Regions from separate parts of the Mesorhizobium sp. M0243 genome, predicted to be linked through region 2. Evidence: predicted binding sites of a transcription regulator. Region 2 holds the regulator's gene; the other holds the start of a gene.
The links. Region 2 encodes PhoB, which activates phosphate uptake and scavenging genes when phosphate is short. Its sites were predicted from a motif close to TGTCATNNANCTGTCAT; they were not measured.

Region 1: the regulator PhoB is predicted to act here: its motif matches at 2,296-2,312, upstream of NKJ11_RS06705 (acid phosphatase).

What each region holds. Positions count from the first base shown of each region.
Region 1 is NZ_JAMYSF010000004.1:131,220-146,941, forward strand. It holds gene petA (ubiquinol-cytochrome c reductase iron-sulfur subunit) at 1-10, shown strand, start outside; gene NKJ11_RS06695 (cytochrome b) at 27-1,328, shown strand; gene NKJ11_RS06700 (cytochrome c1) at 1,357-2,229, shown strand; gene NKJ11_RS06705 (acid phosphatase) at 2,357-3,052, shown strand; gene NKJ11_RS06710 (alpha-hydroxy acid oxidase) at 3,228-4,373, shown strand; gene NKJ11_RS06715 (adenine phosphoribosyltransferase) at 4,383-4,928, shown strand; gene NKJ11_RS06720 (MaoC family dehydratase) at 4,974-5,444, opposite strand; gene NKJ11_RS06725 (MaoC family dehydratase) at 5,441-5,917, opposite strand; partial or broken gene NKJ11_RS06730 (CorA family divalent cation transporter) at 6,045-6,656, opposite strand; gene NKJ11_RS06735 (uracil-xanthine permease family protein) at 6,893-8,227, opposite strand; gene guaD (guanine deaminase) at 8,364-9,728, shown strand; gene ychF (redox-regulated ATPase YchF) at 9,796-10,899, opposite strand; gene pth (aminoacyl-tRNA hydrolase) at 10,991-11,716, opposite strand; gene NKJ11_RS06755 (50S ribosomal protein L25/general stress protein Ctc) at 11,740-12,381, opposite strand; gene NKJ11_RS06760 (class I SAM-dependent methyltransferase) at 12,631-13,665, opposite strand; gene NKJ11_RS06765 (putative bifunctional diguanylate cyclase/phosphodiesterase) at 13,958-15,722, shown strand, end outside.
Region 2 is NZ_JAMYSF010000017.1:59,908-75,629, forward strand. It holds gene NKJ11_RS21415 (PAS domain-containing protein) at 1-3,358, shown strand, start outside; gene NKJ11_RS21420 (PstS family phosphate ABC transporter substrate-binding protein) at 3,867-4,895, shown strand; gene pstC (phosphate ABC transporter permease subunit PstC) at 4,991-6,454, shown strand; gene pstA (phosphate ABC transporter permease PstA) at 6,451-7,767, shown strand; gene pstB (phosphate ABC transporter ATP-binding protein PstB) at 7,785-8,603, shown strand; gene phoU (phosphate signaling complex protein PhoU) at 8,630-9,337, shown strand; gene phoB (phosphate regulon transcriptional regulator PhoB) at 9,354-10,043, shown strand; gene eglC (endo-1,3-1,4-beta-glycanase EglC) at 10,507-11,931, shown strand; gene NKJ11_RS21455 (type I secretion system permease/ATPase) at 11,976-13,733, shown strand; gene NKJ11_RS21460 (HlyD family type I secretion periplasmic adaptor subunit) at 13,737-15,056, shown strand; gene NKJ11_RS21465 (ROK family protein) at 15,090-15,722, opposite strand, start outside.

The sequences.
Region 1 (15,722 bases), on a different contig from region 2:
TATCGGTTGAGGCAGGGGATATTTCGATGAGCGAGGGACACTCGACCTATACGCCCAAAACCGGTCTCGGACGCTGGTTCGACGCCCGCATGCCGCTGCCGCGGCTGGTCTATGACAGCTTCGTTGCCTATCCGGTGCCGCGCAACCTCAACTATGCGTGGACCTTTGGCGGCATCCTTTCGATCATGCTGGTGGCGCAGATCCTGACCGGCATCGTGCTGGCCATGCATTACACGGCTGACACCAATCTGGCCTTCGGCTCGGTCGAGAAGATCATGCGCGACGTGAATTCCGGCTGGCTGCTGCGCTACATGCATTCGAACGGCGCCTCGTTCTTCTTCGTCGCCGTCTACATCCACATCTTCCGTGGCCTCTATTACGGCTCCTACAAGGCGCCGCGCGAACTGCTCTGGATCCTCGGCTGCATCATCTATCTCCTGATGATGGCGACCGGTTTCATGGGCTACGTGCTGCCATGGGGCCAGATGAGCTTCTGGGGCGCCACCGTCATCACCGGCTTCTTCAGCGCCATTCCGCTGGTCGGCGACTGGATTCAGCAGCTGCTGCTCGGCGGCTTTGCCGTCGACAACCCGACGCTGAACCGTTTCTTTGCGCTGCACTATCTGTTGCCGTTCATGATTGCCGGCGTCGTCGTTTTGCACATCTGGGCGCTGCATGTCGTGGGCCAGTCGAACCCGACGGGTATCGAGGTCAAGTCGAAGACCGACACTGTCGCCTTCACCCCCTACGCGACCATCAAGGACGCGTTCGGCATGATCGTGTTCCTGTTCTTCTTCGCTTATTTCGTCTTCTACCTGCCGAACTATCTCGGCCATCCCGACAACTACATCGTCGCCAACCCGCTGAAGACGCCGGCCCACATCGTGCCCGAATGGTACTTCCTGCCGTTCTACGCGATCCTGCGCGCCATCACCTTCAATGTCGGGCCGATCAACTCCAAGCTCGGCGGCGTGCTGTGCATGTTCGGCGCCATCGTCATGTTGTTCCTGGTGCCGTGGCTCGACACTTCGAAGGTACGCTCGGCCGTTTACCGGCCCTGGTACAAGCTGTTCTTCTGGTTGTTCGTGGCCGATGCCATCCTGCTTGGCTGGCTGGGCTCGCAGCCGGCCGAAGGCAGCTATGTGTTCATGGCGCAGATGGCGACATTGTTCTACTTCGCCTTCTTCCTGATCGCGCTGCCGGTGCTCGGCCTGATCGAGACGCCGCGACGGCTGCCGAACTCGATCACCGAGGCGGTGCTCGAGAAGAACAAGGGCGGCAGCGGACATCCGGCGGGCGCTACGGCGGCTCCGGAAACCAAAGGCTGAGCGGGTAGAGAATCTAAGGGGATTTGGCATGAAAAAGATTCTCACCTCGCTGGCGCTGATCGGCCTCGTGGCGGTCGCCGCTGGGGCCGCGGGCACTCGGGCGATCGCCGCCGAAGAGGCACACAATGTGGCCAATCCGACGCATTTCCCGATCGACGAGCCAAAGGAAATGGACTGGAGTTTCACCGGCCCATTCGGCACTTACGACAAGGCGCAGTTGCAGCGCGGCCTCAAGGTCTACAAGGAAGTCTGCTCGGCCTGCCATTCGATGAACCTGGTGGCGTTCCGCACGCTGTCGGACCTCGGCTATTCCGATGCGCAGATCAAGACGCTGTCGGCCGAGTACACAATCCATGACGGCCCCAACGATGCCGGCGACATGTTCGACCGTCCCGGCAAGCCGTCCGACCATTTCCCGCCGCCCTTCGCCAATGAGGAAGCGGCTGCTGCTTCCAATGGCGGCGCTGCCCCGCCCGACATGTCGCTGCTGGCCAAGGCGCGCGGCGTCGAGCGCGGCTTTCCGCAATTCGTCTTCGACATCTTCACACAATACGATGCCGGCGGTCCCGACTATATCCACTCGCTGCTGACCGGCTACGACCAGACGCCGCCGGCCGGCATGGTGATCCCGGAAGGCACCCACTACAATCCGTACTTCATGTCCGGCGTGTCGCTGAAAATGCCCAAGCCGCTCTCCGACGGCCAGGTGACCTATGATGACGGTGCGCCGCAGACCGTCGACCAGTATTCCCGCGACGTCTCCGCCTTCCTGGCGTGGGCGGCCGAGCCGCATATGGAAGACCGCAAGAAGACCGGTTTTCGCGTTCTGGTGTTCCTGCTTTTGTTCGGCGCGCTGGTCTATCTCACCAAGCGCAAGGTGTGGGAAGGCGTGGCCCACTAGGCCACACAATCAAGTGATCGCGAAGGGCGCCGAGAGGCGCCCTTTTGCATTTCCGGAGGCTGGTCATGTCACATGGCCGTCATCGCATCCGGCGATCCTGTGCTGCTCTCATCAAAGGATCGCATTTATGAAAAGATACGCATCGCTCGCGGCAGGCCTGTTGCTGCTCATCCTCGGCTCGGCAGCGCAAGCGGAAGACGCCCAGCCCTTCGTCACCAACAAGGACGTCGACCTGACGATGATCCTGCCGCCGCCGCCGGCAAACGATTCGGCGCAGACCAAGGCCGAACTCGGCGAGGTGCTGACGCTGCAGGTGACGCGCACCCCGGAGATGGTCGCCAGCGCGGTGGCCGATGCCGAGGAGAATGTCTGGCGCTTTGCCGACGTCATGGGGCCGAAATTCAACAAGGAAACGCTGCCGAAATTCAGCGCTTTCTTCGATCGCGTGGTGGCTACCGAAGGGGCTGTCGTCGACCCGGCCAAGGATGTCTGGAAGCGCCCGCGCCCGCATCAGCTCAGCGATCTCGTCAAGCCGGCGGTCAAGCTGTCGAGCTCCGGTTCCTGGCCGTCCGGCCATGCCACCGTCGGCACGATGATGGGCATCATCCTGTCCGACATGGTCCCGGAAAAGCGCGCCGAGATCATGGCGCGTGCGGCCGAATACGCCCACAACCGCGAGGTCGGCGGCATCCACTATGCGTCCGACGTCGAGATGGGCAAGATTTCCGGCAGCGTTATTGCCGCGGTCCTGCTCAACCGGGACGACTTCAAGGCTGAATATGAAGTGGCCAGAGCCGAGCTTCGTTCCGATCTCGGCATGTAATCTTTGTCGGCCGGGTCAGACGGGAAGGGGCGCTTCAGGCGCTCCTTTTCCGTCTGCACCAGTGCTCAAGCGAAAGTTCGGCAATTAGTCCGTTGGCATGGCGGCATCAGGTTGATATTCGACGCATCGAACGGTGGCGAGAAGCTCGTCCCGCCATGGCCTTTGGAATTCGATGATGCGGCTCAGCGACTGTCACAACTTTTCCGATTTCCGGCGGATGGCACAGCAGCGGCTGCCCGGGCCGATCTTCAATTACATCGACGGCGCGGCCGACGATGAGGTCACTTATCGCCGCAACACCGAAAGCTTCGAGACCTGCGACCTTGTTCCCAACGTGCTGCGCGGAGTGAGCGAGGTCGACATGTCGGTGACGGTCATGGGCCAGAAGCTGGCGATGCCGTTCTATTGCTCGCCGACCGCCTTGCAGCGCCTGTTCCACCATCAGGGTGAGCGCGCGGTCGCCAGGGCCGCCGCCAAATACGGCACCATGTTCGGCGTCTCCTCGCTTGGCACCGTCAGCCTCGAGGAGGCGCGCGGCATCAGCAGCAGCCCACAGGTCTACCAGTTCTATTTCCACCGGGATCGCGGCCTCAACCGGGCGATGATGCAGCGCGCAAAGGCGGTCGGCGTCGAGGTGATGATGCTGACCGTCGACAGCATCACCGGGGGAAACCGCGAGCGCGACAAACGCACCGGCTTTGCCATTCCCTTCAAGCTCAATCTCGCCGGAATGGCACAGTTCGCGCTCAAGCCGGCCTGGGCGATCAACTATTTCACCCATGAGGGGTTCAAGCTGCCGCAGCTCGACGAGCATGTCGACATGGGCGGCGGCACGATGTCGATCAGCCGCTACTTCACCGAGATGCTAGACCCGTCGATGACGTGGGACGACGTGGCCGAGATGGTCAAGCTTTGGTCGGGTCCGTTCTGCCTCAAGGGCGTCATGTCGGTGGAGGATGCAAGACGCGCCGTCGACATCGGCTGCAGCGGCATCGTGCTGTCGAACCATGGCGGGCGGCAGCTGGATGGCTCGCGGGCGGCGTTCGATCAGCTTGCCGAGATCGTCGACGCCGTTGGCGACAGGATCGACGTCATCATGGATGGCGGCGTGCAGCGCGGCACGCATGTGCTGAAAGCGCTGTCGCTGGGTGCCAAGGCCGTCGGCGTCGGACGCTACTATCTGTTCCCGCTCGCGGCGGCGGGCCAGCCCGGCGTCGAACGGGCGCTTGAGCAGATGCGGGTCGAGATCGAACGCGGCATGAAGCTGATGGGCTGCAGTTCGATCGAACAATTGTCGCGCAAGAACCTCCGTTTCAGGTAATCTCGACCCATGAAATCCTCCCTCGAAGACACATTGCTCGCCGCGATCCGCACCATTCCGGATTATCCCAAGCCCGGCATCCTGTTTCGCGACATCACCACGCTGCTCGGCAATGCGCGCGCCTTCCGCCGCGCCATCGACGAACTGGTGCATCCCTATGCCGGCCAGAAGATCGACAAGATCGCCGGCATCGAGGCACGCGGGTTCATCCTTGGCGGCGCCGTCGCCCATCAGCTCTCGGCCGGCTTCGTGCCGATCCGCAAGAAAGGCAAGCTGCCCTACGAGACGGTGCGCGTCGCCTATAGCCTGGAATATGGGCTGGACGAGATGGAGATGCACAAGGACGGCGTTGCTCCGGGCGAGAAGGTGATCCTTGTCGACGATCTGATCGCCACCGGCGGCACCGCGGAGGCGGCGGTCAAACTTCTGCGCCAGATCGGCGCCGACATCCTCGCTGCCTGTTTTGTCATCGACCTGCCGGACCTCGGCGGCCGCGCCAAGCTCGAAGCCCTCGGTGTGCCGGTCAGAACGCTGATAGGGTTCGAAGGACATTGAGGAGTGCTCTCCCTTCTCCTACAAGAAGGGAGAGGGAAAGTGGCGTTACTCGGCCTTCACCAGAACGGCGCTTTCGAACTCGAGCACCTTGTCGCCGGTGGAATCGAAAGCTTCCGAACGCAGCGCCAGCAGCCGCCAGCCGGGGCGTGAGGCGATTGGGCGGTGCGACAGCGCGGTGCGCGTGAAGGTGATGGTTTGCCCGGCATAGACCGGCTTCAGCCATTTCAGGTTCTTGAAGCCGGGCGAGGGACCGAATTCCGGCACTGGACCGGGACCGCTCCACGCAGCGATCTCGGCGTCCATACGGTTTTCCAGATTGAGTTTCATCCAGGTCGCGGCCGTGTGCCAGCCGGACGCGCAGAGGCCGCCGAGCACACTTTTCTTCGCGGCCTCCTCGTCGATATGGAAGATTTGCGGGTCGTACTTACGGGCGAAGGCCTTGATCGCCTCGGGCTCGAATGAGTGCGAGCCGAGCGTGACGGTGGTGCCGATACGGAAGAACTCGTCCAGTGTCATGCTTGGCTCCCCGCGGCATCGCGCGTGAGGAACATGACGGAGTTCTCGAGCTCGAAGACGCTTTCGCCACGCTGGTTGAACAGTTCGCTGCGCATGGTGACGAAGCCGAGTTGCGGCTTCGATTTCGACAGGCGCTTGGCAATAACCATCAGGGTGCCGGTCAGTTGGTCGCCGGCCAGGACCGGCTTCTTCCATTTGACCTGATCGACTCCGGGCGCGCCCTGGCAGGTCGAGTCCAGCAGGAAGGCATCGCACAGCATGCGCATGAACATTGCGCAGGTGTGCCAGCCCGACGCTGCCAGCCCGCCGAGGATGCTGGCCTTGCCGGCTTCCTCGTCGAGATGCATCGGCTGCGGGTCGAATTCTCCGGCGAATTCGACGATCTCGGCGGCACTCACGAGCTTCGAGCCGAGGTCGATCGATGCGCCCTCGACGAAGTCCTCATAGGCCCATGTTTTTATCTCTGCAGTCATGGTCTGGAATCCGGCTTGTCGACCCAAGATCCCCAGGATCGGGGTTTCCGGATGCAGGCCGGCGTTCATTTGGTCAAGCGATTTTTACTGCGCCAGCCTGTGGCCGCCGATCGACAGGGCCACTCAGAGCCAGCCGCGGCGGCGAGATCAGGCTGTCGCGGATCGAGGAGGCAATGTCCTCCTTGCGGCCGATGGCTTTCAGCAACTCCTGGAAATCACGGTTGCGCTTGGAAACCTTGGTCGACCGCGCCTCGAAGATATCGCGCGAGATCGCCTCGATGTCGCGGCCGGCGCGTTCCAGAATGTCGGCGAGACGGTCGACGATCGCCTCCAGCAAGCCGATCAGGATGGTGTCGCCGCTGGTGCAGCCGGTCGCCACCTTCTCGGCGCGCTGCGGAAAGGTCTTGAAGGCCTTCGGCTCGTGGTAGCGCACCGTGATCAGCCTTGTGCCGGCGAGCACGAAGGTGACCGGCGACATCAAGGGATCGTCGACCTCGGTCTGGGCGGGCAGGGTGGCGGTCATGAAGTAGGCGCCGTCCTCGACATAGAGGCGGCTCGAAATCTCGATCTCCTCCATCTCCTCGCGCGTCGGAATGGCAACGCCGAGCCAGCTCTCGATCGTCGCTTCCTCTTCCTTTGTCGGGTTGAACAGGTCCGCCCAGACGATGGTCTCGCTGTTTGCCAGGAGATCGTCGACGACGCGCAGGCGGTCATTGTCCACGACGAAGGCCTTGATCATCGCCTGATATCCCTTGCTGGGGCCAAAGGGTGCGTTCGGATTGACGCGTCGTGTTGGATTGCACGAGACGGACACTTTCGCCGAAAGCGCCGACCGCGTGCCCCAGCCGATTAGACCCGTGATGTGACAAGGTCAAGGCAGGCCATGCCGCCCGCAAAACAGGTCAACGGCAAGTGCTGTCAACGATGCAGAGAGATAGCGGACGGCACATTGCCGCCCGCCATCTTAGGATACGTCTACCGGGAGTTTGGCAGGATCTGGTGCAGCACGATGGCCCAGACGGCGCCGAAGGCGATCGATGAGCCGAGGATGTACTGCACGAGGTCGGGGAGCGTCTTGACGAAATCCGGCGGCGCCAGCGTGGCAAACAGCGCCATCAGGATCGGCAGACCGATGACCAGCATGTTGCGCTCGGTCAGGGGTGTACCGCGCACGACGCGGAAACCGTTCATGGCGATGACGACGCAGAGGACGCCGAAAACGCCGCCGATGACAGGCCCCGGTATCGAGGCGATGACCGCCGAAAGCTTGCCGATCAGCCCGAACAGCACCAGGAAGATGCCGGCGGCGGCAAAGGCGGCGCGGCTGGCAATGCCGGTGATGGCAATGATGCCGGCATTGGACGAATAGCCGGTCACCGGGGTGCTGCACAGCAGCGCGCTGACCAGGCAGCCGAGGCCTTCACCTGTCGCGCCCTTGTCGAGCTGCTCGTCCGACAGCGGCTTGTCGATGACGGCGCCGACGGCGAACCAGGTGCCGGTGGTTTCGGCGAGAACGACGATATAGACGATCAGCATCGTCAGTGTCGCCGACAGCGAGAACGTCACGTCGAGATTGAGGAAGGCGATTCGCGGCATGGAAAACCATGTCGCGTCCGCAACGCCCGCCATGTTCAACTGGCCCATGAAGGCGGCGGCCACGCTGCCTGCCACCAGGGCGATGATCACGGACAGCAGGCGCAGCCAGGCGCCCTTCGCGCCAAGTGCCATGCCGGTCAGCATGCAGCCGACGAGGAAGGCAGCGGCGATAAAAGCGAGGACGATGTTGCCGCCGACCGTGGCGGTGCCGTGGACCGCGAACACGCTCTCCTTGAGCGCCACCGGCATCAAGGCGACGCCGACGACGATGATGATCGCACCGCCGACGATGGGCGGTACGAAGCGGTTGACGAGGCGATGGAAGATTCTTGTCGGCGAACCGAGCAGGATGACCAGTATGGCGCCCGGAATGAGCGCTCCGACCACGGCGGAGAGACCGCCAACGCCGCCGCCTGCTCCGAAGGCGATGGCCAGCACCGCGCCGATCGGGACGAAGGACGGCCCCTGGACGACCGGCAGCCGCATCAAAAGCTGCGACTGGATCAGTGTGGCAATGCCTGCGGCCACGAATGCGGACTGGATAAAGGCGCCGGCATCGCCGACGCTGAAGGCGAGCACCGATGCGATGATAAACGGCACGATGTAGACGTCCATCGCCAGTACATGCTGGAGGCCGAGCAGCGCTGCCTTGCCCCATGGCAGCGGATCGTCCGGTTGGGCAATCAATGTGATCTCTGACGCAACGCGTTCCATGTACCGTTCCCCTTCTGACCCCTCTGGAAATTCCCGCTCGATCATGGGATCAGTCGGTGCCGAAGGACAGCGGCCACAACATTTGCCAACTGTTTTTTTGTAGGCCAAGCAGACCGTTAGCCAAACCGGAGCCGCAATGACGAGAGAACCCTTCACGCTGCTCGGCACCGCCTTCCACACGCCCCAACGCGGCAGGCTGGAGGTGCTGAAGGACCATCTGTTCAGCGTCGATGCACAGGGGCGCATCGCGGAAATGCTGGCGCCGGATCATCGCGAGTACGAGGTCAGGCAGAACGCTGCCCGCCTGGCGGGCACGCTTGTTGAGCTTGCCAATGGCCAATTCCTGCTGCCCGGTCTCATCGACCTGCATATCCATGCGCCGCAATGGCCGCAGATGGGCAAGGCGCTGGATGTGCCGCTCGAAGTCTGGCTGCAGAAATACACCTTTCCGCTCGAAGCCCGCTATGCGGATGTCGATTATGCCCGCGAGGTCTATGCCGATCTGGTCGATAACCTGCTGGCCAACGGAACCACCACGGCGCTCTATTTCGCCACGGTCCATGTTGACGCGAGCCTGGCGCTTGCCGAGACCTGTCTTGAGAAGGGTCAACGCGCGCTCGTCGGCAAGGTGGTAATGGACGATCCAGAGCAGTGTCCACCTTTCTACCGCGATGCCGATGCGGCAAGCGCGGTATCGGACACCAGACGGTTCATCGAGGCGGTCAAGTCGCTGGATCCGCGCGACAGGCCGCTCGTCCAGCCGGCGATCACACCGCGCTTCATCCCAAGCTGCACGGATGCGGCGCTGCAAGGACTCGGCGAGCTGGCAACCGAATTCGGCTGCCACGTGCAGACGCATTGCTCGGAGAGCGACTGGGCAAAGCAGTTCGTCGAGACGCGCTTCGGCCGCACCGATGCGGCAAGCCTTGATGGTTTCGGCCTGCTCACCCGGCATACGATCCTGGCGCATTCGAATTTCATCGATGAGCAGGATATGGACCTCATAGAGGAGAGGGGCGCGGCTGTTGCCCATTGCCCGCTGTCCAATTTCTATTTCGCCAATGCCGCATTTCCGCTGCGCGCAGCACTTGACCGGCACATGCACGTCGGGCTCGGAACCGACATTTCCGGAGGCTACAGCCCGTCACTGTTCGATGGCTGCCGACATGCATTGTCAGCGTCGAGGACGCTGCAAAGCGGTGTGCATGCCGGCCTGCCGCCGGAGCAACGCGGTGCGCCCGGCGAACCCATCACGCACCAGGAGGCGTTCTGGCTGGCGACCGCCGGCGGTGCGGAAGCACTTGATCTGCCGACGGGCAATTTTCGCGTCGGCTATGAGTTTGACGCGCTGCTGATCGACACCAGCGCCAGGGCATCGAACATCCACATCGGCATGGCCGACGATACGCTTGAGGAGATATTCCAGAAGATCGTGCTCAACGCAGCGCGGGCCAACATCGCCACGGTCTGGGTGAGTGGCCGGAGGGTAGTTGGGCAATAGCTGGTTTTCCCGGGCTAGCCGGAGAGGGCGCTGATCACGCCGCCACGGCGGCGTGACATCCGTCACATCAGGTGTTGAACTTGAACAACAGCACGTCCCCGTCCTGGACGACATATTCCTTGCCTTCGTCGCGCGCCTTGCCGGCTTCTTTGGCCGCCACTTCGCCGCCCAGTGTGACGAAGTCGTTGTAGGAGATGGTCTGGGCGCGGATGAAGCCGCGCTCGAAATCGGTGTGGATGACACCGGCGGCCTGTGGCGCCTTGTCGCCCTTATGGATGGTCCAGGCGCGCGTCTCCTTCGGCCCGGCGGTGAAATAGGTGATGAGATGCAACAGGTCGTAGCCGGCGCGGATGACCTTGTTCAGGCCGGGTTCGTCGAGGCCCAGCGACGACAGGAATTCCATTTCTTCCTCGTCGGAGAGCTGGGCGACTTCCGCCTCGATCGCCGCCGAGATCACCACGGTGCCGGCGCCTTGGGCGGTGGCCATGTTTTCCACGGCACTGGTGTGCTCGTTGCCGGTGGCGGCGTCGGCCTCGGCGACATTGCAGACATAGAGCACGGGATGCGAGGTCAGAAGGTTCAAGCCCTGCAGGATGCGCAAATCTTCGGGCGAAATACCCTTGAGCAGAATGCGGGTCGGCTTGCCGGCCTGCAGCAGTTCGAGCGCTGCCTCCATCAGCGGCAGCACGGTCGTCGCTTCCTTGTCCTTGCTGCCGGCGCGCTTGCGGAATTGCACGATGCGGCGTTCGAGGCTGTCGAGGTCGGCGAGCATCAGCTCGGTCTCGACCGTCTCGGCATCGGCGACGGGGTCGATGCGGCCCTCGACATGGGTGATGTCGTCATCCTCGAAGCAGCGCAGCACATGCACGATGGCGTCGACCTCACGGATGTTGGCGAGAAACTGGTTGCCCAGCCCTTCGCCCTTCGAGGCACCGCGCACCAGACCGGCAATGTCGACGAAGGATATGCGGGTCGGGATGATCTCCTTCGACTTGGCGATCGCGGCGATCTTCTGCAGGCGCGGATCTGGCACCGCCACCTCGCCGGTGTTCGGTTCGATGGTGCAGAATGGATAGTTGGCGGCTTGCGCCGCAGCCGTTCTGGTCAACGCGTTGAAAAGCGTCGACTTGCCGACGTTGGGCAAGCCAACGATGCCGCATTTGAAACCCATTTTTGTTCGGTCCTATCGGGAAAATAGAAATTTGATCAGGGCTATGGGCGATAGGGGTGATCAACGTCAAGCCCTTCGGTCCCCTTGATGCTCAGTCCTTGCCGCCGAACAGCTTCTTCAGCATGGCGGCCATTGGACCGCTTTCCGGCAGCTTGGCTGGCACCTGCTGCGGCCGTGCCTGGCGGACGTGACTTTGCTGCTTCTGCGCCGGCTGCTTCGGTGCCGGCTTTTCCGGTTGCGAGCCGGCCTTGCCCTGGACGGCGAGGCTGGTCTTGTTCATGAAGCCGGACTCGTCGCCCTTGGCGATCATGGCGGCGTTGTCGGCGATCGCGTCGAGCAGCGGTTCGAGCCATTCGCGGTCGGCCTTGTCGAAATCGCCGAGCACATGGTGCTGGACCATTTCCTTGACGCCGGGATGGCCGACGCCGATGCGTACGCGGCGATAGGCGTTGCCGACATGGCCGTCGATCGAGCGAATGCCGTTATGGCCGCCGGCACCGCCGCCAGTCTTTATGCGCAGCTTGCCTTCGGCAAGGTCGATCTCGTCATAGAAGACGGTGAGCGCGGAAAGCTCGAGCTTGTAGAAGCGCAGTGCTTCGCCGACCGACTGGCCGGACAGGTTCATGAAGGTCTGCGGCTTGATCAGGACGATTTTTTCGCCGCCGAGCGTGCCTTCAGAAATCAGGCCCTGGAATTTCTTCGTCCAGGGCGAAAAGGAATGGCGGCGGGCGATTGCGTCCGCCGCCATGAAACCGACATTGTGGCGGTTGCTGGCGTATTTCGCGCCCGGATTGCCGAGGCCTGCAAAGACAAGCATCGTCTGCTCCGGGCGGGAAAGAGTTACTTCTCTTCGGCGGCAGGAGCCGCTTCAGGTGCAGCCGCTTCAGCCGTCTCTTCCGTCTCCGGCTTCATCGCCGACGAACCGGCAATGGTCGCGATGGTGAAGTCGCGGTCGGAGATCACAGGCTTGACGCCAGCCGGCAGCTTGACCGCCGAGATGTGGATCGAGTCGCCGATGTTGGCGCCGGTGAGATCGACGGTGATGAACTCCGGGATCGCATTGGCCGGGCAGTGGAACTCGACTTCGTGACGCACGATGTTGAGCACGCCGCCGCGCTTGATGCCGGGCGACTTGTCTTCATTGATGAAGTGGACAGGCACGTCGACATTGACCTGGGTGTCCTTGCCGATGCGCAGGAAGTCGACATGGACAGGGAAATCCTTGACCGGGTCGAGCTGGAAGTCCTTCGGCAGGACCTGGATCTTCTTGCCGTCGACATCGATCGTGGCGATCGTGGTCAGAAACCCGCCGCCATGGATCTTGTAGTAGATGTCCTTGTAGGTGAGCGCGATAGCCAGGGGAGGCTGCTTGTCACCATAGATTACTGCAGGCACTTTACCGTTGCGGCGAACTGCACGGGCGGACCCCTTACCGACCTGTTCGCGTGCTTCGGCCTTGAGCTCGTAAGTGTCGTGGCTCATGGCATTTCCTTTCGGTTTGTTCTGGAGCGCTCACGGTGGGCAGAGTGCCTGGACCGTAAACGTCGAAAGCCGACATGCCCATGCATGATCTGGTCCGAAAACCGGAATCCACTTTTCGGGATCATGCGGGAAGGCGGCCTTCCGCCGCGTTGCCTCCAAGGGTGTCTACGCGGGTGGCGGCTCTATAGCGGAAGGCGGCCGGAGGTGCAAGCCAAAGGCACGCCCGGCCTGGTGCAGTCCAGGCGGTCGCTATCCGCGCTTTTCGATGACGGCATAAAGCACGTTGCGGTTCTCGCCGAAGAACACCTGCGCCTCGACGGCGTTGCGGTCGACGCTGGCATTGACGATGTTCCACATATCGACCTCCGACCGCAGCAGCAACACCCAGTCCATGAATGTCTCCCGGTAGCCGGCGTCAGGCGTGCCCTCGGCGTAGTTGGCAAACAGGAACGTCCCGTTCGGCTTCAACATCTGCAGGCAGGTCTTCGTGAGTTTCACCGCGACGTTGTGGGCGAGGTAGTCATAAAGGCCGGAGGCATAGACGAAATCGAACTTGCCAAGCTTGTGACCCCGCGTGAGCACGGTCCGCACCGAGCCGTCGATGGCTTCGACCGCGGTGCCCTGGAAATCGCGCGCGATCAGCCCAACGCTCTGGGGGTCCTGATCGAGCGCTACCCAACGCTTGAGCCGGCCCTCCGCCAAGGCGACCGAACGATTGGCTTCCCGCAAATGGCCGGCCGCGATCGCCAGGACCTCGGTTTCCGGTCCGTTCTTGGTTGCGATCTGATCGACGTATCGGGTCAAGAGATCGCGCCGCTCCCGTGCGGCGACGCATGACGGTACGTTCTGGGTATGGCTGTACAGGGCCTTGCCGACCTCCGAGGCGCTGGCCACGCTCTCTGCCACATGCGGATCGCAATAAATGTAATCAAGCAACTGCGCGTCGCCGGAATAGCCCCTGGGCTTGGTGAAGGACCAGTGCGTCAGCGGATCCTCGAGAAAATACTTCAGGATCGGATGGTTCTGCGCAACCGGTATCAACGCATGCCAGACGTCGGGATGAACTTTGGAATGCAGGCCATTGAGGAAGGACAGCAAGCGACCGACGATCTCGGCCGGGTTCTTGTCCTGTTCGACCTGCTGCTGTGTCGCGTGGAGAATGAGGGCCAGCTCCGCGCGAGCGGTTTCGAACGCTTCGCCATGATGCTCGAGCTTTCCCCGAGGCAGCGTGCCGGCGAGCATCTCGGCAGTAATCAAGCTTTTGCCATCAAGAACGGTCTGCACGCCATCACTCCATAGTTAACAGTCGGTTAACTTATTGCGTAGAATGCTCCCTTTGCCAATGTCGAGCCGACGGCATTTTATCGTTATGATTAATTTCCCGCCAACCATGTTCCTCTTTAGACGGCTTTCGGCCCTAATTCCGGGTTCGAGTTAACGGAAACTTGTCTTGCGCGATTGCATTTGTTTGCCCGGCGTCGCAATCGCCGTCGCGTCCAAGGAGCCGGCCCGCGTGGGGGCAGAAGCTGGAAATGAGTTCGGGAAACAAAATCCCTTTCAAACGGGGTCTATTGTGATGAACGAACACCTGTCATCCGTATTGGTCGATGCGGTTGATGCGGAGCCGTACGAGCCGCGCTACGAACTGGGGGCCGACGAGCTTCGCACCCTTTACCGCACGGAAGCGCAGGCGACGCGAAGAGGGGAAGCCAGGCCAGGGCTTTGGATCGCGGTTGCGATCTATCTCTTGTTTTCGGCAACCGATCTGCTGCTGATCCCGGATGTGGCCGCCTATACGATCACGGCGCGCTTCACGGTCGGATTGAGCGCGCTTTTGATCCTGGAAGCGCAGCTTCGCCATGGCGTCGGGACGGAATGGCTCGACGTGACCTGCGCCGGGGCCATTATCTTTGGCTATGTTGGTTGGCTGTGTCCGGCGATTATGGGCGCGGACAAGGAAAGTGTCTCTTACTATATGGTCTTTGGGACCATATTCATGATGAGCGCCAATCTTTTCTTTACGTTCAATTTCAAGCTTTCTATCGTAACTTCCGCAATAATTTTATGTATACTTTACATTGTAAACTACTTTGTTCCTTCAACCCTCACATACAAAATGGTTTTTGGGGCTTTCTATGTTTCTTGTTTTACGTTCACCTCGTATGTTAACTGGAAACTAAATGAGGAACGCTACAACGTCTTTCTGAATGCCCTGGAAGCCAAGATCCAGCACAATGAGGCGACCGAACGCGGCAAGGCCCTGCTGAGATTGTCGCGGACCGATCCGCTTACAGGTCTGGAGAACCGGCGCGCGATCGACGAGAAGCTGCGGGACTACTGGAGCGATTGGCAAAAGGTCGGCACCAGCTTCGGGGCGATCCTCATCGACGTGGACTTCTTCAAGAAATTCAACGACTGCTACGGCCATCAGGAAGGCGACCGCTGCCTGATCCATGTCGCCAATGCCCTGAGCGAGATGATCAAACAGTATAATGGTTCCATAGGCCGCTACGGCGGCGAAGAGTTCATCGTCCTGGCGCGCATGGAGACAAAAGAGCAGATCCTGAACATCGCCGAAGCCATTTGCAGCACGGTGGAGAACCTGGCGCTTACCCACGAGCTCCGGCGCGACGGCGTCTCGATCGTAACGGTGAGCGTTGGCGCCGCATTCACCAGGACGCAGACCGGGGCCAAGCTGGAGAAGATCATCCACGAGGCCGATCGCGCTCTCTATCTGGCAAAAGCCGGCGGCCGAAATTGTGCCCGGCTGTTCGATCCAACCGATCCGCAAAGCAGCGACGAGAGTGAGAACATTGCGGCCTTGCTGAAGATAGCGATCGGCCAGAATCTCGTTTCACTCGTTTACCAGCCCATCCAGGATGTCAAATCGGACCGGGTTGAAGCGGTAGAGGCTCTGATGCGCCTCAAGATGCTGGACGGCACATCGGTTCCGCCCAGCCTGTTCATTCCCGTCGCCGAACGAACCGGCGCGATCCTGGAACTCGGGCGCTGGGCGATAAGGACAGTGTGCGCCGAGCTCCTGGCAGACGATCACGTCCATGTCGTCAGTGTCAACGTCTCCCCGATCCAGCTTAAGACACCGGGCTTCGCAACGTCTGTTGCGACCATTCTGGGCGAGACCCGCGTCGCCGGCAGCAGACTGGCCTTCGAGATCACCGAAGGGCTGGAGATGGAGATGCATTCGGACATCCTGCGCTGCATCAGCGACCTGAAGCTGCTCGGGATCAAGATATGGCTCGATGATTTCGGGACGGGCTTCGCGGGCCTTTCGTGGCTTCGCCTGATCGATTTCGATACGGTGAAGATCGACCGCTCGTTTC
Region 2 (15,722 bases):
CAATGACGGCCGCACCCTGATCTCGTCGATGGCGCCGCTGGCCGGCGGCAAGCGGCTGATCTCCTATGTCGACGTCACCGACATGAAGGACCGGGAGGCCGAACTTGCCGACGCGCTGGAGAAGGCGCGGCTGGCGGAGGCGGTGATCAACGCCGTCAAGGATCCGATCTTCGTCAAGGACGACCATCTGCGCTTCGTCTTCGTCAACGAGGCGTTCGCCGCTCTGTTTGGCCAGACGCCGCAAGCCATGCTCGGCAAGTCCGGCGGCGATTTCCTTACCACAAAGGACACCGCGCTTTTCGAGCATAGCGAACGTGACGTCCTTGCGACCGGGCGGCCGTACGAAGTGGAAGAGAATTTCGAGGCCGATGGCGCCAGCCGATCGCGCATCGTCAGGAAGAGCCGCGTCGGCATGGCCAGCGGCCGCAACTATGTTGCCGGCTTCCTGTTCGACATTTCCGACATGAAGCGCCGCGAGACCGAGGCGCAGGATGCGCGCAAGCATCTCGCCAGCGTCCTGGAATCCTTGCCGGCCGCCGTGATCATCTACGATAGCGACGACAGGTTCGTGTTCGCCAACCGCAAGATCCAGGATACGCTGCCGGCCTTGAAGCCGGCATGGCAGCCCGGCTGCACATTCCGCGAGGCACTCGTTCTGGGCCATGCGAACGGCTATTTCCGCAACAGCGGCGATCCACAAGTCGACCAGCTCTACGACAGCGACCATGACCGCTGGCTGGATGCGATCCTCGCCCGCTACCGCTTGCCCAATTCCTGCTACGAGCGTCATAACCCCGACGGCCGCTGGTACCAGGTCTACGACATGCGGACCGATGATGGCACCTTCATCGGTGTTCGCGTCGACATCTCCGAGATCAAGAGCCGCGAGGCGGCATTGCGCGATTCGATGCGCCAGATCGACCTGTTCCGGCACGTGATGGACGAGTTGCCGGTGGCCGCCTTCATCAAGGCGCAGGACCTGAGCATCGAATTCGTCAACAAGGCCTGGTGCGCGATCACCGGCTTGGCCAAGGAGGATGTCATCGGCCGCACCGACCGGCAGTTGTTCGGTGCGCAGGACGCCGATGGCTACAGCCATGACGACACGCAAGTCGTCGTGACGGGCGCCGTCAAGGAGGTCGAGGAACCCGTCACCCATCGCGACGGCACGGTTCGGCAGTTGATGACGCGCAAGAGCCGCCTGGTGACGCTGGACGGGTCGGTGCATCTGGTCGGTTCGAGCACCGACATCACCGACGTCAAGGCGCGCGAGCGTGCGCTGGAAGAAAGCATGCGCGAGAACGAGGTGTTCCGCAGCCTGATCGACAACGTGCCGGTATCGATCTACGCCAAGCGCTCCGATCTCCGGCAGTTCTATGTCAACAAGGGCTGGTGCGATCTCACGGGCTTCCGCAAGGAAGAGGCTATCGGCAAGACCGACATCGAGATTTTCGGGCCGGATGGCGAGGCTTTCGTCAATGGCGACCTCGCCGTGCTGCGCACCGGCGAAACCCAGGAGGTCGAAGAGACGGTGACGTTGGCCGACGGCAGCGTCAGGCATCAATTCGCCCGCAAGGGCGCGATGATCGCCTCCGACGGCTCGCTCTACCTGATCGGCTCGACCACCGACATCACCGAGCTGAAGATGCGAGAGGCCGAACTGCGCGAGGCGCGTCAGCGCGCCGTGCTCGCCGACCGCGCCAAGTCGGAATTCCTCGCCAATATGAGCCATGAGATCCGCACGCCGATGAACGGCGTGCTCGGCATGGCCGAACTGCTGGCCAAATCGGACCTCGACCCGAAGCAGAAGACGTTTACCGACATCATCGTGAAATCGGGCAATGCGCTGCTCACCATCATCAACGACATCCTGGACTTCTCCAAGATCGATGCCGGTCAGCTGGTGCTCGATCCCGCGCCCTTCAATCTGGCCGAGGCGATCGAGGATGTAGCGACGCTGGTGTCGACACGCGCCAAGGAAAAGGACCTCGAGCTGATCGTTCGTGTCGAGCCTCGGCTCGAGAGCCTGTTCGTCGGCGATGTCGGCCGTATCAGGCAGATCGTCACCAACCTGCTCGGCAACGCGGTGAAATTCACCGATGAAGGCCATGTGCTGGTCGACGTCACCGGCGAGAGGGTTCCAACCGGAACGAAGCTGACGATCTCGGTCACCGATACCGGCATCGGTATCCCCGAGGAAAAACTGAAACTGGTGTTCGAGAAATTCAGCCAGGTCGACACCTCTTCGACGAGGCGACACGAGGGGACCGGTCTCGGCCTCGCCATCACCTCGCGGCTCGTCGAGCTGATGGGCGGCGATATCGGGGTCGAAAGTGCGGAAGGCAAGGGCTCGACTTTCTGGTTCTCGGTGACGCTGCCGAGGGCCGGACAGCAGAACGGGCAACGCATCATGCCGATCGACGTGACCGGTGCGCGTGTGCTGATCGTCGACGACAATGCCGTCAACCGGGCGATCCTGACCGAACAGATGACATCGTGGACGTTCGATTCCTGCGCGGTCGAAAGCGGCGCCGAAGGCCTCAAGGTGCTGATCGCCGCCGCAGCCTATGGCGTGCCGGTCGACTGCGTCGTGCTCGACTACCAGATGCCTGAAATGAGCGGCGCCGAAATGGCGCGGATCGTGCGCAACACCGCCGGTCTTGCCGGCACGCCGATCATCATGCTGACCTCGGTCGACCAGTCGCTCGCCAACACCAGCTATCGCGATCTCGGCATCGATGCCCAGCTGATCAAGCCGGCGCGCTCTTCGGTGCTGCTGGAAACGCTGGTCGCCACCATCCAGCGGCATCGCCACAATACTGGCGACACGCAGCCGCTCGCGGCCGACGCCACTCCAGGCAATGTTGCACGGCCGCAGCCCTCGGCACCGTCCGAACAGCGTGCGCTGCTGCAGCCGCCTTCGATTCGCCCCCGGCCACCGGTGGCGGCTGGTGGCGACAGGCTGGATATCCTGGTGGCCGAGGACAATGAGGTGAACCAGATGGTGTTCACCCAGATCCTCGGCGAGACCGGTTATGGTTTCGAGATCGTCGGCAATGGCCGCAAGGCGCTCGACGCCTTTGGCCGGCTCAACCCGTGCATGATCCTGATGGATGTCTCCATGCCGGAGATGAACGGTCTCGAAGCAACCGCCGCCATTCGCCGGCTGGAGGAAGAAACCGGCACGCATGTGCCGATCGTCGGCGTCACCGCGCATGCGCTGAAGGGCGACCGCGAGCGCTGCCTGGAGGCAGGCATGGACGACTATCTGCCCAAGCCGATCAGTCCCCGGGCGTTGCTCGAGAAGGTCGAGCGCTGGGTCGGCGCCAGCCGGCAGGCGCAGCGCAACGCCGGATAAGCCGGCTCTGCCCGAGTGCCGGGAATACGGCGAAGATTCGCGCCCCTGTCAGCGGCCAAGACTATGGTGCGATCGCACCATATGAAAGGCGGCATCCAGCCGAGACAATGGCGACATACGAATTCCGCTCTTCCCAGTTACGGGCGGGAGCAGCGACCGCCGGCATGAGACAGCGTCAACCTACCCCAACGGACCTGTTTTCGGCGATGGCCCGGCCACGACACCGTCTGGCTGAGAGCAACGCGCTCCCGTCCGGCTTTTCTTCATAAAGGCCGGCTGATCTCCAAATCGCCGGCCAGCCTCGACCGAATCGAGCAAGTCCCTGATTCCGGTGACAAAGCCGGGCTGCGTCGGGAGTGCCGGCCAGGCGGCATTCTGCTCATCCCGCTGAAGCGTTACCGGGGTGACATCAAACTGTCATGCGACTGTTATAATCGAAGGCTATTGGCCTCAGCGGGCGCCGACTGACGAGCGCCGAGAGACCATCTTCCGAACAGGAGCAGGCCACATGAAGAAATTCCTCTATACGGCGTCGGCCGCTGCGCTTGCGCTCGCCGCGTCGTCCGGCTTCGCCGCCGCGCGCGACCAGATCCAGGTCGCCGGGTCATCGACCGTGTTACCTTATGCCAAGATCGTTGCCGAGCAGTTCGGCGAAACGTTCACCAACTTCAAGACCCCGGTCGTCGAATCCGGCGGCAGCGGCGCCGGCATCAAGGAATTTTGCAAGGGCGTCGGCGAAGACACGATCGACATCGCCAACTCGTCGCGTCCGATCAAGGCGGACGAACTCAAGTCCTGCGCCGACGCCGGCGTGAAGGAAGTCCAGGAAGTCCGGATCGGCTATGACGGCATCGTCTTCGCCACCGACATCAAGGGCCCGGACTGGGCGCTGGTTCCCGCTGACATCTACAAGGCGCTCGCGGCCAAGCTGGTCGTTGACGGCAAGCTGGTCGACAATCCGAACACCAAGTGGAGCCAGGTCAATCCGAAGCTGCCCGACTGGGACATCGCCGCCTACATTCCGGGCGAAAAGCACGGCACGCGCGAAGTGTTCGAGACCAAGCTCCTCGATGCCGGCTGTGACAAGGCTGCTCTCAAGGCTGCCGGCATTGCCGACGACAAGGAAATCGGCAAAACCTGCATCGCCATCCGCAAGGACGGCAAGGCCGTCGACATCGATGGCGACTATACCGAGACGCTCGCCCGCATAGACTCCAACAAGACCGGCGTCGGCGTGTTTGGCCTCGCCTTCTATGAGAACAATGCCGACAAGCTGAAGGTCGCCACCGTGGAAGGCATCGTGCCTTCGACCGAGACGATCGCCAGCGGCAAGTATCCCGTCTCGCGCCCGCTGTTCTTCTACGTCAAGAAGGCGCATCTGGGCGTCGTTCCCGGCCTCAAGGAATATGTCGAGTTCTTCCTTGACGACCAGATGGTTGGCCCGGAAAGCCCGCTCGCCGAATACGGCCTCGTTGCTGCTCCGGATGCCGAGCGTCAGGCCCAGCGTGACGCTTTCGCCGCCGGAAAGTCGATGTAATCAGCTGCCGAACCGGGGTGCGGGCCAATCCCGCGCCCCGGTTTCATCGCAGGCCGCAACGGCGGCTGCGTAAGAATTTCTCTTGGGGTGGGTCCATGTCCTTGCTCGTACTGGCCATCGTCGTTGCCGTCGGCCTGGTTGCCTTTTTCATCGGCCGGCAACGTGCCGCGGCCCAGGACAATGGCAAGGTCAAGCCGCATTCGCGCGCCCACTATCATGGCTGGTGGGCCTTCCTGCTCGCCGTTCTGCCTGCTCTTTTGCTGCTTGCCGTCTGGACCGTCGGGTCTTCCATCTATCTGGACCGACACATTCACGCTGCCTTGCCCGAGCGCACCGTCGACAGCAAGGTTGCCAGTGAGGCACTGGACGTCAGCCTGGTAAAGAGCCTCGCCAGGGGCCTGCGCAAGCTCGATGCGGGCACACTGGCCGCAATGCCTGTCAGCTTTGCCGAGTTGCAGCCGCTGCTCGCCGCCAAGGGTGTGGCACTGGCGAGCGACACGCAGGATTACATGATCCCGATCGCCGTCGAGGCGAACAAGGTCCAGGACCGGCTCGGCCTGTTCGGCGCCATTGTCATTCTCGTTTCCTCGATCGCCGGCGCCTTCTATGCGCTCAGGCAGATCGAGCCGCGCGCCAGGGCACGCAACAATGTCGAGAGGCTGATGCTGTGGGGGCTGCTTGCCGCCTCCACCATCGCCATCCTGACCACCATCGGCATCGTGCTTTCGATGCTGTTCCAGACGATCACCTTCTTCGAAAGCGTCTCGCCGATGAGTTTCTTCTTCGGCACCGTCTGGGATCCGCGTTTTGCCGCTGCCGGTTCGGGCGGCAGCCAGGGCCAGTTCGGCCTGATCCCGCTTCTTGCGGGCACGCTCTACATCGCCGCCGTCGCACTGCTGGTTGCGGTGCCGGTGGGGCTGATGTCGGCTGTCTACATGGCCGAATACGCAACGCCCAGGGTGCGCTCGGTGGTCAAGCCGGCGCTTGAACTGCTGGCCGGCATACCGACCATCGTCTACGGCATCTTCGCCGTCGTCACGCTTGGGCCATTCCTGCGCGACCTGTCCGCGGCACTGACCGGCGGTTCGCCCTTCATCCAGGGCCAGAGCATCTTCACCGCCGGCCTGGTCATGGGCGTCATGCTGATCCCGGTCGTGTCCTCTCTTTCGGACGACATCATAACCGCGGTGCCGCGCGCCATGCGCGACGGGTCGCTCGGCCTCGGCGCGACCCGCTCCGAGACGATCAAGCGGGTGATCCTGCCGGCTGCACTGCCCGGCATCGTCGGCGCCGTCCTGCTGACTGCCTCGCGCGCTATCGGCGAAACGATGATTGTCGTGCTGGCGGCGGGCGTCGCCGCCAACCTCACCATCAACCCGTTCGAGGCGATGACGACCATCACCGTCAAGATCGTCAACCAGCTCACCGGCGACCTCGAGTTCAATTCGCCGCAGACGCTGGTCGCCTTCGCGCTCGGCCTGACGCTGTTCGCGCTGACGTTGGTGATGAACATCGTCGCGCTCTACATCGTGCGCAAATATCGGGAGCAGTACGAATGACCGACATTTCCATGGATACGATGGTCAGGGCGGCGGCCCATCCGCGCCGCGACATCGGCCTGAAGGCCCGTTACGCTGCCGAGCGCCGATTCCGCATCTATGGCGTCGTGGCGATTTCCGTAGGCCTGGCGTTCCTGGCAATCATGCTGATCACCATCGTCTCGAAAGGCTACACCGCCTTCTGGCAGACGACGGTATCACTGCCGATCTCGTTCGACGAGAAGGTGATCGATCCTTCCGGCAAACGCGCAACCGATCCGAGCGTTCTGATCAAGGCGAATTATCCCAAGCTCGCCGAAAACGCGCTGGTGGCCAAGCTCGGCATCAATCCCGACGACAAGCCGGCGATCAAGCAGCTCAAGGGCTTCCTGTCGGAAGGCGCCCGCGTCCAGTTGCGCGACATCGTTGCCGCCGATCCGTCCGTGATCGGCACGACGCGCGACGTCAACATCCTCGCCGCCGCCAATCTCGACTCGGCTTTCAAGGGTCAGATCGACCTCAGCGTCGAGGAAGCGCGACGCAAGGTCTCGGACCAGCAGATCACCTGGATGAACAAGCTCAAGGCCGAGGGCGCGATGGCCGAGCACTTCAACAGCGGCCTGTTCACCTACGGCGCCTCCAGCCGCCCGGAAACCTCGGGCATGGGCGTGGCGATCATCGGCTCGTTCTATATGATGGTGATCGTGTTGCTCCTGGCGCTGCCGATCGGCGTCGCCGCCTCCATCTATCTGGAGGAGTTCGCCAAGAAGAACCGTTTTACCGACCTTATCGAGGTCAACATCAACAATCTGGCCGCAGTGCCGTCAATCGTCTTCGGCTTGCTCGGCCTCGCGGTGTTCATCAATTTCCTGGGCATGCCGCGCTCTGCCGCCTTCGTCGGCGGCCTGGTGCTGACGCTGATGACGCTGCCGACGATCATCATCGCGACGCGAGCCGCACTTGCAGCGGTGCCGCCGTCGATCCGCTCGGCAGCTCTCGGTCTTGGCGCCTCCAAGATGCAGATGGTGTTCCAGCACATCCTGCCGCTTGCCGCGCCCGGCATCCTCACCGGCACCATCATCGGTCTGGCGCGTGCGCTCGGCGAAACCGCGCCTCTGCTGCTGATCGGCATGGTCGCCTTCGTCGCCGATCCACCGACGACGCCTTTCGATCCGGCCACCGCGCTGCCGGTGCAGATCTATATGTGGGCGAACGAGGCCGAACGCGCCTTCGTCGAGCGTATGTCCGGCGCCATCATCATCCTGCTCGTCTTCCTCATGGCCATGAACATCACCGCGATCGTGCTTCGGCGTCGGTTCGAGCGGCGCTGGTAGAAAAAAGGCATCTTGGTATGAACATCATGACCGAACAGTCCCTTGAAAACGCAGTGGGCGACAAGATGAAGTCGAACGAAGTAATCAAAATGCGCGGCGACAAGGTCGGCGTGTTCTATGGCGAGAAGCAGGCGCTGTTCGACGTCGATCTCGACGTCCGCCTGAACCAGGTGACGGCGCTGATCGGCCCCTCCGGCTGCGGCAAGTCCACCTTCCTGCGCTGCCTCAACCGCATGAACGACACCATCGATTCAGCACGGGTAACCGGCAAGATAACGCTCGACGAAGAAGACATCTACGACAAGAACATCGATGTCGTCGAACTCAGGGCGCGCGTCGGCATGGTGTTCCAGAAACCCAATCCGTTCCCCAAATCGATCTACGAGAACGTTGCCTATGGTCCGCGCATCCACGGATTGGCCAAGCGCAAGGCCGACATGGACCAGATCGTAGAGTCGAGCCTGAAGAAGGCGGCGATCTGGAACGAGGTCAAGGACCGTTTGCAAGAACCTGGCACGGGTCTTTCCGGTGGCCAGCAGCAGCGTCTGTGCATTGCACGCGCCATCGCCGTGTCACCCGAGGTGATCCTGATGGACGAACCGTGTTCGGCGCTCGACCCGATCGCCACCGCTCGCGTCGAGGAACTGATCGACGAACTGCGTCAGAACTATACCATCGTCATCGTCACCCATTCGATGCAGCAGGCAGCGCGCGTGTCGCAGCGCACCGCGATGTTCCATCTAGGCTATCTGGTCGAGGAGGGCGCCACCGACAAGATGTTCACCACCCCCGACGACAAACGCACCCAGGACTACATCACCGGCCGGTTCGGCTGAGCTCAGGCATACGAGGGACGAAGATCATGGGTGAACATACCGTCGCATCTTTCGATGAGGATCTGGAGCAGATCAGCCAGCTGATCCGCGACATGGGCGATCTCGCCCGCTCGATGGTCAGTGGCTCGACCAGGGCTTTGCTCAATTCGGACAATGCGCTGGCGCAGCGCGTGGTTTCCGATGATGCCATCATGGATGCACGCCAGCGCGAGCTGGACGATCGCGCCATCACGCTGATCGCCAAGCGCCAGCCAATGGCCAACGATCTGCGTGCGGTGGTCGGTTCGATCCGCATGGCCGGCGACCTTGAGCGCATCGGCGACCTTGCCAAGAACATCGCCAAGCGCGTCGGCACTGTCGGGCTGAGTGTCACGCCGCACGACCTTTCGCATTCGATCGACGCGATGGCGCAACTGGTGCTGATCCAGGTGCAGGGGGTCGTCGACGAGTACGCCGCCGCCGACCCGGCAGCGCTTGCCACGCTCAGAAACAATGACGAACGCATCGACGTCAAATACACCTCGGTGTTCCGCGAGCTGCTGACCTACATGATGGAAGATCCCCGCAACATCACGGCGTGCACGCACCTGTTGTTCTGCGCCAAGAACCTCGAGCGGATCGGCGACCACGTGACCAACATCGCCGAAAATGCCTACTATGTTTTGACCGGCACGCAGCTGCCAGCCAATCGTCCGAAGCAGGACGAGACGGCAATGTCCGCGCCAGCGGCATAACAGGGGTGACCAGCCGATGATCGCACCACGCATCATGGTGGTGGAGGATGAGGAGCCGCTAGGCGTGCTGCTCCGCTACAATCTTGAATCCGAAGGTTACCAGGTCGAGGTGGTGACGCGCGGCGACGAGGCCGAAATCCGGCTGCAGGAGAACGTTCCCGACCTTCTCGTGCTCGACTGGATGGTGCCGGCGGTTTCCGGCATCGAACTCTGCCGGCGCCTGCGAATGCGCCCAGAGACCGAGCGGCTGCCGATCATCATGCTGACCGCGCGAGGCGAGGAAAGCGACCGCGTGCGCGGCCTGTCGACCGGCGCCGACGACTATCTGGTCAAGCCGTTCTCGACGCCGGAGTTCATGGCCAGGGTCAAGGCGCTGCTGCGCCGGGCCAAGCCGGAAGTGCTGTCCAGCGTGCTAAAGGTCGGCGACATCGTGCTCGATCGCGAGTCGCACCGGGTCTATCGCAAGAAGAGCGAGATCCGGCTCGGGCCGACCGAATTCCGCCTGCTCGAATTCATGATGCGCCACCCCGGCCGCGTGTTCTCGCGCAGCCAGCTGCTCGACAATGTCTGGGGCGAGACGATTTACATCGACGAACGCACTGTCGACGTGCACGTCGGCCGGCTGCGCAAGGCGGTCAACAACGGCCGCATGCCTGATGTCATCCGCACCATCCGTGGGGCGGGTTACGCGATCAGGGAAGACTAGGTGGCTGTTCCGTCCCGATAGATCGTGACCGGGAAAACTCGATTAGCACGTGGTCGCCAACAGCCGCGAAGAGTGGAATGTTGCACTCGTCTCATCGATGGGGAGCGAGCACGTGACGCTTTGGCCCAAATGCGGTCATTCGAAACCTGATGAGGATGACCGCTCTTGGCGGTACGTCGCCATCTTGCCCGCAGACTCCGACCAGAAAGCCATGCAAGAATAAATTTGAGTTAACTTAGATATACGTTCGTTAAACGACGTGTGTTCTGCATAAATATACGATTTTACTAAATTGCTTCAATTTACATTGAGCCATCACCTCCTTATTCATTATCCGCCTTCCGATTATTGCGGTCTCGGATCGAATGACGATTCCGTGGAACGATCTCGTTCCTTGCAGCGTTGCTTTGGGAGCGGTCGCCGGACCTTTGACCAGGTCGGACACCATGAGGAAGGATTTCTGATGAGCACGGTCTTAAACGCCAAAGGCATCCCTCTTGCCTACACCGGCGCTTCCACTCATTGGTTCTCGGCCACCGGGTCTGGACCGGAACTGCATGGCACCTCCGGCAACGACTCCTTCTGGGGAGACACCGGCGTCACTGTCACGATCCACGGTGGCGCCGGCGACGACTACTATCATCTCTATTCCACCAACAACAAGGTGGTCGAGGATCCTGGGGCAGGGATCGACACGATCGACACATGGATGAGCTACAAGCTCCCTGACAATTTCGAGAACCTCGTCGTTACCGGCACCAACCGATTTGCGTTCGGAAATGCGTTGGACAACATCATCAAGGGCGGGTCAGGTCACCAGACGCTGGATGGCGGCAAGGGAAATGATGTCCTGATCGGCGGCGATGGCGCCGATACTTTCGCCATCTCCAAAGGTAATGGAAGCGATCTTATCTTCGATTTCGGTGCGACCGATGCGCTCCGCCTTAACGGCTACGATTTCACTTCGTTCGATGCCGTCCGTTCACAGATGGTCCAAGTGGAATCGAACGTGATGCTGAACCTCGGATCCGACGAAATCCTGGTGTTCAAGAATACGACCATCGACAAGCTGCAGCCCACCCAGTTCGAACTTCCGATAGACAAGTCCGCAATGACGCTGTCCTTCTCCGACGATTTCAACACGCTGAGCCTTCGGGACGGGCAGGACGGCACCTGGAATTCCAATTTCTGGTGGGGAGCGCCGAACGGCAGCACGTTGAGCAGCAATGGTGAGTTGCAGTGGTATATCGACGCCAATTATGGCCCGACGAGTTCGGTCCATCCGTTCAGCGTTGAGAACGGCGTCCTCACCATCACCGCCGCGCAGGCGCCGGAGGACATCAAGCCTCTGATCAACAACTACGAATACACCTCGGGGATCCTGACGACCCACGACACCTTCTCGCAAACCTACGGCTATTTCGAAATGCGGGCGGATCTTCCTGAAACAGCCGGAGCCTGGCCGGCGTTCTGGCTGCTTCCGGAGGACGGATCGTGGCCGCCGGAGCTGGACGTTGTCGAAACGCGCGGCCAGGACCCGAACACGCTCTACATGACGGCGCATTCCAATGAGACGGGAGCGCACACGAAGGTTTCGTCAACGGTGAACGTTGCGGATACCGACGGTTTCCACACCTATGGCCTGCTCTGGACGAAGGATGAGCTTGTCTGGACCTACGATGGTGTAAAGGTCGCTCAAGCAGCGACGCCGGCCGACATGCACGATCCCATGTATATGCTGGCCAATCTCGCGGTGGGCGGCATTGCCGGCCAGCCTCCTGACCATCTGGCTACGCCAGCGGAGATGAAGATCGACTACATCCGCGCCTATACGCTGGACGACCTGCAGCACCACCCCTTGGACATCGCCGGCGACCATTCGGTCTAAGCGACGCCCTTATGTTGGGGCCATGAGCCGTTAGGAGCGCGGGAATGATTGCACGGTCTGATCTGCGGGCAGTCTTGAGGCGCGCCATCGCCGATGTCGGTGTTTTTTCGTTCCTCATCAACATCCTGCTATTGGTGATCCCCCTTTATCTGTTGCAGGTCTATGACCGCGTCCTGCCTTCCTCCAGCGTCGAGACGCTTCTTTACCTCTCTGCTATCGCGGTTCTCGCACTCGCCTTTCTCGGTCTCCTCGATGCGGTCCGCTCCGTTTACACGCAGCGCGTTGCAGCCATTGTCGACAACAGACTGGGCGCGAGGACATTCGCCGTCTCGCTGGAGGCTAAGTACGCCGGGGGAGCAGCCCTGCCTCCACTGCGCGACCTTGCCTCGGTATGCGCCTTCATCAGGTCACGTGGCGCGGCGGTCTTGTTCGACCTGCCGTTTGCTCCGTTCTTCCTCGCCCTGCTGTACCTCATCCATCCTTTGCTGTTCTGGCTTACGCTGGCGGGATCTGGTCTGTTGCTTGCGCTGGTCGTGGCAAATCAGTTTGCCATCGGCAAGAATGATGCCTTGTCGGCGGAACGCTCGGCTGTTGCCAGCCTGTCGGAGCAGGCCTTTGCCCGGAATGCAGAGACGCTGCGCGCCATGGGCATGATCCAAAACGCCGCGCGAGTGTGGGGAAGGCACGTGGCGGAGGCGCTAGTCCTGCATGACCGTTCGTCGATGGCCAACGCGATTTTCAGTGGAACGTCGCGAGCCGTACGCATGATGCTTCAGCTAGCAATACTGGGTGTCGGAGCATGGCTCGTGCTGCAAGGGAAGATGACGGCCGGCATGATCTTCGCGTCTTCCCTGGTGTCGTCCCGTGCGCTGCAGCCGCTCGACCAACTGATCGGGTCATGGCGGCAGATCGTCGACGCCAGACGATCGTGGAAGCGTTTGGACAAGGCGTTTTCCGCCCATCCGGCGCATGCGCAAAAACTGACCTTGCCGGACCCGTCCGGCGAAATTGTCGTGCAGGGCCTCATCTTTGTCGCGCCGAACGCCACACCCGGCACCGAACCCATCATCAAGAGACTGAACTTCCGCATCGGCGCAGGCGAAGCGGTGGCGATAATAGGTCCGAGCGGAGCCGGCAAGTCCACCCTGGCAAGATTACTTGTCGGTGCGATTCAGGCAACCAGCGGCTGCGTCAGGATTGATGGCGCCGATCTCAGAACCTGGGACGAGAAGCAGCTTGGCCGGCATATCGGATATCTCGCTCAGGAGGTGGAGCTCTTTCCCGGATCGATCGCGGAAAATGTCGCCCGCTTTGAACCCGATGCGAATGACGCCTCTATCGTCGAGGCAGCAAAGAATGCCCGGGCGCATGAGCTGATACTGGAGCAGCGAGACGGCTATCAGACCAGAATAGGTTCGTCGGACAGAACACTGTCGGGCGGCGAACGCCAAAGGATCGGGCTGGCGCGCGCTTTTTACGGCAATCCGCATGTTCTCGTTCTGGATGAGCCCAGTACCCATCTCGACGGCAGCGGCGAAGCCGCGCTCGAAGAAGTGCTTGCCGCCGCGAAAGCGGCGGGCGTTACGACAATCGTGATAACGCACCGCCCTTCGGTCGCCGCAGCCTGCGACCGCGTGATGCTTCTACGCAGCGGAGTGATCGAAGCCTTCGGTCCAAGCGGCGACGTGATGCGGCAGCCAATCGCCGGCATCGGCCTTGCCCCACAGCGCAGCATGGCGGTGACAGGGTCTTTTGCAACGACGAACCGCGGCACCCCTCATAGTGTCCGCTTTGGATCGTAGAAGATGACAGCACAGAGCCTCGTCCGGGAAGGCACAGCACGCACCGACATTCGCCGGGTGGCATTCGCCGGATACGCGGCAATGGCGATATTGATGGGTTGCTTTGGCTATTGGGCGGTCAGTGCACCGTTGTCCGGCGCGGTCATCACGCAAGGCACAATCTCGGCGACAGGCGGGAACATCCTCATCCAGCATCCCGAGGGCGGCATCATCCAAGAGTTGCTCGTCCATGAGGGTGATCGGGTGCAACAGGCCCAGGAACTGATCCTGCTGGATCGAACAGCCGCGCAAGCCGAACTCAACCGGCTGACGAGACAGTCGATCGCGTTGAAGGCCAGCGCCTCGCGGCTGGAGGCGGAACGCGACGGGTTGGATCGGCTTGCGCCAATCACAGAGGCTGCGCCGGCACCGTTCCAACACAATTTCGAGGTCCTGGTTCAAGAACAGCAGAAGGAATTCAACGCCAGGCTCGCCCGATTTCGATCGGAACAATCGATCCTCAGGCAACGGGTTGCCATGCATCGCCAGTCTGTTGTCGGATTGCAGGCCCAGAAACAGGCCATTGAGCAACAGGCCGAAGTCGTGAAGAAAGAACTCGGCATCAAGACCAGCCTTTTGGACAAGGGCCTCACCAATCGCACTGAATATTCACAGCTTTTGCGTAGCGAGGCCGATCTCGTCGGGCAGGCAGGGGCGCTGGAGGCAAATCTTGCATCGGCCAACACCCAGATCGTCGAAGCCCAGGAGCAGATAGAGCGCCTGACCACGCAACGCGTGGAGGAAGCCCTGACGAAACTCGACGAGGTACGTTCTTCGCTGGCTGACATTGACGAACAGATGCGGGCATCCGAGGCAGTGCTGCGGCGGACGACGATCAAGGCGCCGGCGGCGGGCATCGTGGTATCGTCCACCTACAATTCCAAGGGCAGCGTGATTGCCCCCGGCGAGAAGATCATGGAGATTCTGCCTACGGCATCGGGCTTGATCGTCGATGCACGGCTGCCGCCGAAAGACATTGACCAGGTTCGTGTCGGCCAGCCGGCAAGACTGCGACTATCAGCGTTGAACATGCGGCTCACCCCTGAGATTTCAGCCATGGTGACACAGGTTTCCGCAGATCGGCTTATCGATCAGGCTACGCATGAACCCTATTTCCGCGCCAAGCTGAAGATTGCCGCCAACTTGCCGCCCGGCGTGAAAGCGGAGCAGCTTTACCCTGGAATGCCGGTAGAAGCGTTCATCAGCACCGGCGAACGGACTTTCTTCGAGTATCTCGTACGGCCGATGCGCGATTCCTTCGCGCGCGCTTTCAAGGAGCGGTAGATGTTGCGGACCGCGCAATTTTGACCCTGGTCCTCACGCCACGCTCTTTCCGGCGCTCCCTCTCGCCTGCACGCCCGGCGCAAAAATCTCTTGATCGACGAAGATCAGTGCCCGCATGGCGCAGCCTTCGCGGATCAGTGGCAGTTCGTTCGGCTCGGTGTCGAAGGAAATCGATTTTGAGTGCTGGCCACCGGCGGTCTGGGCAATCGCCTCGCGCAGTGCCGGCTCTATCAGGTCGAAGGCGGCCGCGCTGACGCCGACCATGGCAACGGGCGCCGGATCGATCAGCGCGAACAGGCTGCCGAGGCCGTAGCCGAGCGCTTCGCCAGCCTTGCGATAGGCTTCCCGTTCGGGTCCGTCACCTTCGCGGGCCGCGGCAGCCAGGGCGCGCATGTCGGCGTCGCTGACATCGGCGACGGGTTCTGCATCCTCGCCCATCTGCCTGGCGTTGCGCCAGATGGCGTAATTGCCCGCATAGGCTTCGACGCAGCCGCGCCGTCCGCAGCGGCAGAGCGCGCCGTTCGGCCGATGGATCATGTGGCCGAATTCGCCGCCCGAGGAATGGGTGCCGGTGAACAATTCGCCCTTCAGCACCAGGCCCATGCCGATGCCGTGCGACAAAAGGATAGCGATGAAATCGTCGCGGTAACGATCGGGGTCGCGCCA